3 regions of the Enterobacter sp. RHBSTW-00175 genome follow, and region 1 is predicted to be linked to each of the others. Evidence: riboswitches for the same ligand, from Rfam matches in the RefSeq annotation. Region 1 holds a riboswitch; each other region holds the start of a gene.

The links. Region 1 has a riboswitch for thiamine pyrophosphate ahead of thiB (thiamine ABC transporter substrate binding subunit). Riboswitches for the same ligand answer to the same signal wherever they lie in the genome.
Region 2: linked by a shared signal. The riboswitch ahead of thiC (phosphomethylpyrimidine synthase ThiC) and the one ahead of thiB (thiamine ABC transporter substrate binding subunit) in region 1 are both predicted to bind thiamine pyrophosphate.
Region 3: linked by a shared signal. The riboswitch ahead of thiM (hydroxyethylthiazole kinase) and the one ahead of thiB (thiamine ABC transporter substrate binding subunit) in region 1 are both predicted to bind thiamine pyrophosphate.

The regions. Positions count from the first base shown of each region.
Region 1 covers NZ_CP055930.1:2,963,085-2,966,349, reverse strand. The annotation lists gene sgrR (HTH-type transcriptional regulator SgrR) at 1-1,383, shown strand, start outside; TPP riboswitch at 1,420-1,520, shown strand; gene thiB (thiamine ABC transporter substrate binding subunit) at 1,552-2,535, shown strand; gene thiP (thiamine/thiamine pyrophosphate ABC transporter permease ThiP) at 2,511-3,265, shown strand, end outside.
Region 2 covers NZ_CP055930.1:2,384,116-2,387,380, reverse strand. The annotation lists gene nudC (NAD(+) diphosphatase) at 18-791, opposite strand; gene rsd (sigma D regulator) at 887-1,384, shown strand; TPP riboswitch at 1,439-1,552, shown strand; gene thiC (phosphomethylpyrimidine synthase ThiC) at 1,631-3,265, shown strand, end outside.
Region 3 covers NZ_CP055930.1:220,440-223,704, reverse strand. The annotation lists gene HV107_RS01045 (hypothetical protein) at 32-493, opposite strand; TPP riboswitch at 1,087-1,184, shown strand; gene thiM (hydroxyethylthiazole kinase) at 1,220-1,990, shown strand; gene thiD (bifunctional hydroxymethylpyrimidine kinase/phosphomethylpyrimidine kinase) at 1,987-2,787, shown strand; gene HV107_RS01030 (GntR family transcriptional regulator) at 2,829-3,265, shown strand, end outside.

The sequences.
Region 1 (3,265 bases):
CAGCTGGTGCAACTGGTGGGCGATAAGGCTGCCGTACGTCAGATGCTGGTTTCACATCTCGGGCGGAGCTTTCGCCAGGGGCGGCATATTCTGCGGGTGCTCTACTATCGTCCAATGAAAAATCTGTTACCCGGCACGGCGTTACGGCGTTCAGAAACCCATATGGCGCGACAAATCTTCAGCGGCCTGACGCGCATAAATGAGGAAAACGGGGAACTGGAAGCGGATATCGCTCACCACTGGCAGCAACTTTCCCCTCTCCACTGGCGATTTTTTTTACGCCCCGGTATTCATTTCCACCACGGACGTGAGCTGGAAATGGCCGATGTTATCGCTTCGCTGGATCGCGCCCGTAAGCTTCCGCTCTACTCACACATCATCCACATCCATTCGCCGACCGCCTGGACGCTGGATATTGAGCTGTCGCAGCCAGACAAATGGCTCCCCTGGCTTCTGGGCTATGTGCCGTCGATGATCTTGCCCGGCGAATGGAGTTCCCTGAATAATTTTGCCAGCCAGCCGATTGGCACCGGGCCTTACGCCGTTTCACGCAACAATAATAACCAGCTTAAGATCCGCGCTTTTGATGACTATTTTGGCTACCGGGCGCTGATCGACGAAGTGAACGTCTGGGTATTGCCGGATATCAGCGAAGAGCTGAGCGTTGGCCTGACGCTCGAGGGCCCCACCACAGGTGAGAAAGCGGTCGAAAGCCGTCTTGAAGAGGGCTGCTACTATCTGCTGTTTGACAGCCGCACCCATCGCGGCGCAAATCAGGAGGTTCGTAAGTGGATAAGCTATGTACTCGCCCCATCTAACCTGATTTACCACGCGGAAGAACAGTATCAGACCTACTGGTTCCCGGCGTATGGGCTGCTGCCACGCTGGCACCACGCGCGTCCGGTGCCATGCGAAAAACCCGCAGGGCTAGAGTCCATCACCCTGACCTTCTACCGCGAACACGTAGAGCACCGCTTTATTGCCAGAATCATGGCGAAACTGCTGGCAGCCGTTGGGGTGACGCTGGAGATCCAGGAAGTTGATTATGACGAGTGGCACCGCGGCGATGTGGTGAGTGACATCTGGCTGAACAGTGCTAACTTCACCCTGCCGCTCGATTTCTCGCTCTTTTCACACCTGTACGAGGTGCCGTTGATCCAGCACTGTATCGACCGGGACTGGCAGCAAGACGCCGCCCAGTGGCGCGCAGGCGAGATGAATCTGGCTTCGTGGTGCCAGCAATTACTGGCTCAGCAGGCCATTGTGCCGTTGATCCACCACTGGCTGATGATTCAGGGGCAACGCAGTATGCGCGGCTTACGCATGAACACACTGGGCTGGTTTGACTTTAAATCGGCCTGGTTTGCACCGCCTGAGCCATAACACTTTCGCAATATTCACCAAATCATTACAATACCGCCGTTCTCAACGGGGTGCTGCATCACTGATGTGCGCTGAGATAATACCCGTCGAACCTGATCCGGATAACGCCGGCGAAGGGATTTGAGGCTGTCGCTCAAAATCCTTTGCCACTCAACTATGAGGTGCAAAGTGTTAAAAAAAGTTCTTCCTCTGCTGGTGCTGATTGCACTGCCTGCTGCTGCTAAGCCTGTTCTGACGGTCTACACCTACGACTCTTTCTCGGCCGACTGGGGCCCGGGCCCGGTGGTAAAAAAAGCCTTTGAAGCCGACTGTAACTGCGAGCTGAAATTTGTCGCGCTGGAAGATGGCGTTTCGCTGCTTAACCGTCTGCGCATGGAAGGGAAAAACAGCAAAGCCGACGTGGTGCTTGGCCTTGATAACAACCTGCTGGACGCTGCCACACAAACTAAGCTGTTTGCCAAAAGCGGCGTGTCAACCGAAGCCGTCAGCGTGCCTGGCGGCTGGAAAAACGACATCTTCGTTCCCTTTGATTACGGCTACTTTGCCTTTGTTTATGACAAAAACAAGCTGAAGAACCCGCCAAAAAGCCTGAAAGAGCTGGTTGAAAGCGATCAGAAATGGCGCGTGATTTACGAAGACCCACGTACCAGTACCCCGGGTCTTGGCCTGCTGCTGTGGATGCAAAAAGTCTATGGCGATAAAGCGCCGGAAGCCTGGCAGAAGCTGGCTGCGAAAACCGTCACCGTCACGAAGGGCTGGAGTGAAGCCTATGGTCTGTTCCTGAAAGGGGAAAGCGACCTGGTGCTGAGCTACACCACTTCTCCGGCTTACCACATTATTGCCGAGAAGAAAGACAACTACGCGGCTGCAAACTTTGCAGAAGGCCACTACTTGCAGGTTGAAGTGGCTGCACGTACCGCCGCCAGCAAGCAGCCGGAGCTGGCAGAGAAGTTCCTGAAATTTATGGTTTCTCCTGCGTTCCAGAATGCTATCCCGACGGGCAACTGGATGTATCCGGTCACCAGCGTTGCGCTGCCGGCAGGCTTTGATCAGCTTTCTAAACCGCAAACCTCACTGGAGTTTACGCCGCAGCAGGTTGCTGCACAGCGCGCAGCATGGGTAAGTGAATGGCAACGCGCCGTCAGCCGTTAATTGCAGGCTGGTTACTCCCCGGACTGCTCGCCGCCATCCTGATGGTTGCGGTAAGTCTGGGGGCATTTCTTGCGTTATGGTTAAACGCGCCAGAGAGCGATCTGCTCTCTCTCTGGCACGATAGCTATCTCTGGCACGTCATTCGTTTCTCTTTCTGGCAGGCGTTTCTCTCGGCGCTGCTGTCGGTTATTCCTGCCATTTTTCTGGCGCGAGCACTTTACCGAAGACGATTTCCTGGCAGACAGGCATTGCTGCGCCTGTGCGCCATGACGCTGATCCTGCCCGTGCTGGTTGCCGTTTTCGGTATTCTCAGCGTCTATGGCCGTCAGGGCTGGCTGGCCTCGCTCTTTACCCTGCTTGGCCTGGAGTGGACCTTCTCCCCTTATGGGCTGAAAGGCATTCTGCTGGCGCACATTTTTTTCAACATGCCGATGGCCACGCGGCTCTTTTTACAGGCGCTGGAGAACATCCCCGGCGAACAGCGTCAGCTTGCTGCCCAGCTGGATATGCGCGGATGGTCGTTCTTCCGTTTCGTCGAATGGCCCTGGCTGCGTCGGCAAATTCCACCGGTCGCCGCCCTGATCTTTATGCTCTGTTTTGCCAGCTTCGCAACCGTGCTCTCGCTTGGCGGTGGCCCGCAGGCCACAACGATTGAGCTGGCTATCTATCAGGCCCTGAGCTACGACTACGATCCGGGGCGCGCAGCGCTACTGGCGATCGTACAGATGCT
Region 2 (3,265 bases), 580 kb from region 1:
GGCCTCAGTGTAACATGTCACTCAGCATCAGCCCGACACATTGCTACGGTATCTTCAATCAGCCGGCGCGCCACGGTGCCCGGTGGCGGTAACAGCGGTAAATCGTCGTAACGATACCAGTTCGCCTCCAGCAGCTCTTTCTGGTCGATAACGATCTCGCCGCTGTCGTATTCGGCCATAAACGCGGTCATCAGTGATTGCGGGAACGGCCACGGCTGTGAGGTGACATAGCGCAGGTTTTTCACCGTAATCCCGCTCTCTTCCATGACTTCGCGTGCTACGGCCTGCTCCAGCGTCTCACCCACTTCAACGAATCCGGCTAACACGGTGTGTACGCCGTTGCGATGGCGGGTGTGTTGCGCCAGCAGGATCGAATCTTCCCGGCGGATAGCGACAATGATGCACGGCGCAATTTGCGGGTAGTAACGTTCCCGGCAGTGGCTGCACAGCATCGCCCATTCGGTTTTGCTCGGATGCATGGTATGGCCGCAATAGCCGCAGTATTTATGCGAACGGTAAAACTCCGCCAGCTGCACGCCGCGGCCAGCCAGCTGGAACAGCCCGACATCAAGATCGAGTACCTGACGAACCGATCCCATATCCTGACGGCGGGCCTGCTGGATCATCCACACAGGATCGCCCTGCCACTCGCCGATCCTCAGCGCAGGTTGGCCCACAAGATCGAATTTTTCTGCCGCGCCATAGGGTATTTCCCCTGCGGGCAACCATAATTTTTGTTCGTAACTGACTAACCACCAACCGAGATCTGATTTTTCAATAATACGATCCATATCTATTGCACTACCTTCGCTTCACTGACATGTTGTTAGCATCGTGGTTAAATTTTGGGTAAGCAGATTCAATTCTAAACCTTGCGGAGTCGAACATGTTAAACCAGCTGGAAAGCCTGACAGAGCGCGTTGGAGGAAGTAACAAACTGGTGGATCGCTGGCTACATGTACGCAAGCATCTGCTCGTGGCTTATTACAATCTGGTCGGCATTAAGCCTGGCAAAGAATCCTACATGCGCCTGAACGAAAAAGCGCTGGATGATTTTTGTCAGAGCCTGGTCGACTACTTGTCCGACGGCCATTTCAATATTTATGAACGTATTATCCGCGAAATGGAAGGGACAACGCCGTATTTAGCGGCCAGCAAACTCTATCCGCTGCTGGAAGCCAACACTCAGCAGATTATGGACTACTACGACTCCACGCTTGAGAACGCTATTGATCACGATAACTATCTTGAGTTCCAGCAGGCGCTGTCCGATCTTGGCGAAGCCCTGGAAGAGCGATTTACGCTGGAAGATAAGCTGATCGCCCTCGCGCTGGACAACGATTTGAACATCAGTAACGAAGAGAACATCGCGCGGCCTGCTTGAGTTCTTAATCGTTAACGAGTAATTTACAAACATTCGCCCCTCTCACGAGGGGGATTTTTCTTGTCGGAGTGCCCAGCGTTTGCAAAAACGCGGGCTGAGACCGTTAATTCGGGATCCGCGGAACCTGATCAGGCTAATACCTGCGAAGGGAACAAGAGTTACACTGCTGTTGTATCGCCCCTGGGCGATCTCCTCTTGCTTCATCCGTCGTCTGACAAGCCATGTCCTTCACTTTTGGAATGAGCTATGTCTACCACTAAACTGACCCGTCGCGAACAACGCGCACAAGCACAACACTTCATCGACACCCTGGAAGGCACTGCTTTCCCGAACTCAAACCGCATTTACATTACCGGCTCTCAGGCGGATATCCGCGTCCCGATGCGTGAAATCCAGCTTAGCCCAACGCTCATTGGCGGCAGCAAAGAGGATCCGCAGTTTGAAGATAACGAAGCGATCCCGGTGTATGACACCTCTGGCCCGTATGGCGATCCTGAGATTGCGATCAACGTTCAGCAGGGTCTGGCAAAGCTGCGCCAGCCGTGGATTGACGCCCGTAATGACAGCGAAGAACTCAACGAGCAAAGCTCCGCATATACCAAAGAGCGCCTGGCCGACGACGGTCTGGACGAGCTGCGCTTCACCGGCCTGCTGACCCCGAAACGCGCCTCAGCAGGCAAATGCGTAACCCAGCTACACTATGCGCGCCAGGGTATCGTCACGCCGGAAATGGAGTTCATCGCCATCCGCGAAAATATGGGACGTGAACGTATTCGCGGTGAAGTGCTGCGCCACCAGCATCCAGGAGAAGGTTTCGGCGCGCGTCTGCCGGAAAATATCACCCCGGAATTTGTGCGTGACGAAGTGGCTGCCGGGCGCGCCATTATCCCTGCGAACATCAACCACCCTGAATCAGAGCCGATGATCATCGGGCGTAACTTCCTGGTGAAGGTCAACGCCAACATTGGTAACTCGGCGGTGACCTCCTCCATTGAAGAAGAGGTGGAAAAACTGGTCTGGTCTACCCGCTGGGGTGCAGACACGGTGATGGACCTCTCTACCGGACGTTACATCCACGAAACCCGCGAGTGGATCCTGCGTAACAGCCCGGTACCGATTGGTACTGTGCCCATTTATCAGGCGCTGGAAAAAGTGAACGGCATCGCCGAAAACCTCACCTGGGAAGCCTTCCGCGATACGCTGCTGGAGCAGGCTGAACAGGGTGTGGACTATTTCACCATCCACGCCGGTGTGCTGCTGCGTTATGTGCCGATGACCGCTAAACGCCTGACCGGGATTGTCTCGCGCGGCGGCTCAATCATGGCCAAATGGTGCCTGTCGCACCATCAGGAAAACTTCCTGTACCAGCACTTCCGCGAGATTTGCGAAATCTGCGCGGCCTACGACGTTTCGCTCTCACTGGGTGATGGCCTGCGTCCAGGCTCGATTCAGGATGCCAACGACGAAGCGCAGTTTGCCGAACTGCATACGCTGGGCGAACTGACCAAAATCGCCTGGGAGTATGACGTGCAGGTAATGATTGAAGGCCCGGGACATGTCCCTATGCAGATGATCCGCCGCAACATGACCGAAGAGCTGGAGCACTGCCACGAAGCGCCGTTCTATACTCTGGGGCCATTGACCACAGATATCGCGCCAGGCTACGACCACTTCACCTCCGGGATTGGCGCGGCGATGATCGGCTGGTTCGGCTGCGCCATGCTCTGCTACGTAACGCCGAAAGAGCACCTCGGTCTGCCGAACAAAGAAGATGTCAAACAGGGTCTGATCACCTACAAAATTGCCGCCCACGCAGCGGATCTGGCGAAAGGCCATCCGGGCGCGCAAATCCGTGATAACGCGATGTCGAAAGCACGCTTC
Region 3 (3,265 bases), 2.6 Mb from region 1:
GAAAAGGAGGCTTATTGCCTCCTCCGCTTCGTTATTTCTGTGTCACCTGTAAAAGTCCGTGCTCGCGTCCTTTGGTTTTATTCCACGAAGCATCCGTAATACCGTTCTCATCAAGGCTAATGGATATAACAAATCCGTTACCATGTATTTCATAAAAATTTGCATTTAAGCGTTTAACGGTCGCTTTTTTGCCATTAACCGTTGCGCTAAAAAAGCCGTTCGAAATAGTGGCATTAAGTCCGTTCGATGAGAACGAGGCTTCACGCATGGGATCGTGGATCTTGGCTTCTTGCGCATGTTGTACCGCTGCTGCGGCATTCTCCATTGCTTGCTTTTCAGCCGCTGCGTTTACCGCTGCCGTACGGTTTTGCTCGGCAAGGTAGCAGGTATCGCGGCTGATGCCCTGCGCTTCGCATTTCGCCATCCGATCCGCCTGGGCTGTACAACCTGCCAGCGTTGAAAGGGCCACGGCTATCATCACTAATTTTTTCATTATATGACCTTGATTATTGAAAACGACACAGAGTCAATTCGTTTATTTACCTGACAACTATAAGCACTGGTTTATTTGCGTAAAATAAATCATGCCAATAAAAATGCCCGTCGCGACCAGGCACAAAGAAACTATTGCGCTATATATAATTAATTTCATCGAACAGTATCAATATGGCGATTAAGGAATATCGTAAATGTTATGAATTTTCGTAGAGCTTATTTTAGTATGCGTTTCTTTAGTAGCGACACTGGTTACGGAGGACAACTATCCAATATCAGGACTGACATCATTTTGATGTAGATCACATTTGATACTATTAGATAAGCCCATGACTATATGAATATTATTGTTGTAATTTATTGTTTTTAATGGATATTTATGAGTGGTGTACAAGCGGGGTAAATCCGGCTGAGCGTTTAATTACTCATAAATCAATAACATTAAATGTATGCATTTAAAAATAGTTGCGGCAAAAAATAATGGATAAAAATTTGATTGTTTAGCGTGGGTATCGCTGGGGATGTTGAAAGGGGCAGGGCTTGCTATTGCGTGCAGCTTACCTTAGTCTGCCTCTGTTACATTATTTTGTGTAATTTGACTCGGGGTGCCCTTCTTCGATGAAGGCTGAGAAATACCCGTATTACCTGATCTGGATAATGCCAGCGTAGGGAAGTCAGATGCCTTCCCGGTCATCGCTTCTTCACGCAAGGCAGGAGCGACACCATGCAGCCTGACCTGCTCGACTTACACGTTTTACATCAGTTCCGAACCCGTTCCCCGCTCACGCACTGCATGACTAACGATGTCGTGCAAACTTTTACCGCTAACGTGCTGCTGGCGCTTGGTGCTTCTCCGGCGATGGTCATTGAAGCGGAAGAAGCTGAACAGTTCGCTACTTTTGCAGATGCATTGCTGATTAATGTCGGCACGCTTACCGCCCCCCGCGCGCAGTCGATGCGCCGGGCGATAGAGAGCGCCGTTGCCGCAGGTAAACCCTGGACGCTCGACCCGGTTGCGGTCGGCGCGCTGACGTTCCGCACCCGTTTTTGCCATCAAATCCTCACGCTTAAACCTGCCGCTATTCGCGGTAATGCCTCGGAAATTCTGGCGCTTGCCGGAATGAGCGCCGGGGGCCGTGGCGTAGATACCACCGACACGGCCTCAAGCGCACTGCCCGCGGCGCAGGCGCTGGCACGACAGACTAATGCCATCGTCGTGGTCACCGGGGAAGTCGATTATGTGACTGACGGGCTACGAACCCATACGGTGACAGGGGGTGATCCCCTAATGACGCGCGTTGTGGGAACCGGATGTGCGCTTTCGGCTGTGGTGGCCGCCAGTTGTTCATTGCCTGGAGACCGGCTGGATAACGTGGCGGCAGCCTGTGGCTTTATGAAGCGCGCAGGAACGGTCGCCATCAGGCATTCTCGCGGCCCGGGTAGCTTTGCCAGTGTGTTTCTCGATGCGCTCTACACCCTGGAGGAACAGGTATGAAGCGAATTAATGCACTGACCATTGCCGGCACCGATCCAAGCGGCGGCGCGGGTATTCAGGCCGATCTGAAAACCTTCTCAGCGCTGGGAGCCTATGGCTGTTCGGTGATCACTGCTCTGGTGGCGCAAAATACACGCGGCGTACAATCGGTTTATCGTATTGAACCCGATTTTGTCGCGGCACAGCTGGACTCGGTGTTCAGCGATGTGCGCATCGATACCACAAAAATCGGGATGCTGGCGGAAACAGATATTGTTGAAGCGGTGGCTGAACGGCTTAAACGCTACCAGATACAAAACGTGGTGCTCGATACCGTGATGCTGGCCAAAAGTGGCGATCCGCTGCTTTCTGTTTCTGCTGTCGAGACCCTGCGACAAAAACTGCTCCCGCAGGTAGCGCTGATCACGCCTAACCTGCCAGAAGCCGCAACGCTGCTGAATGCGCCGCACGCGCGGAATGAACGCGAGATGAAAGAGCAGGGCAGGGCGCTGCTGGCCATGGGCTGTGGCGCGGTGCTGATGAAAGGCGGCCATCTTGATGATGCCGAAAGCCCGGACTGGCTCTTTACCCGTGACGGAGAAATGCGGTTTACCGCGCCCAGGGTACAGACCAAAAACACGCACGGTACAGGCTGTACACTCTCGGCGGCGCTGGCGGCACTGCGCCCGCGACATAACTCCTGGGCCGATACGGTGCAGGAGGCCAAAACCTGGCTCTCTGCGGCACTGGCAAAAGCCGATACTCTGGAAGTGGGTCACGGTATTGGGCCGGTTCATCATTTTCATGCATGGTGGTAAGCCGTATACTGACAGGAAACACCACGCCTGAGAAAACACAGATGGAACAAGCGCATACCCGGTTAATCGAGCAGCTTAACGAACGGATCGCCGCGCCGGACAACACGCCGCTGTATCTTAAGTTTGCCGAAACGGTCAAAAACGCCGTGCGTAGTGGCGTGCTGGAACACGGGAATATTTTGCCGGGTGAGCGCGACCTGAGCCAGCTGACCGGGGTATCGCGCATCACTGTGCGTAAAGCGATGCAGGCGCTGGAAGAAGAGGGCGTGGTCACCCGCGCCCGGGGTTATGGCACGCAAATTAATAATATCTTTGAATATTCCCTCAAAGAGGCGCGTGGATTTTCTCAGCAGGTGGTGTTACGCGGGAAAAAGCCCAATACGCTGTGGGTCAACAAGCGGGTGGTGAAATGCCCGGAAGAGGTCGCCAGCCAATTATCACTCGCGCCGCAAAGCGATGTCTTCTTACTTAAACGTAT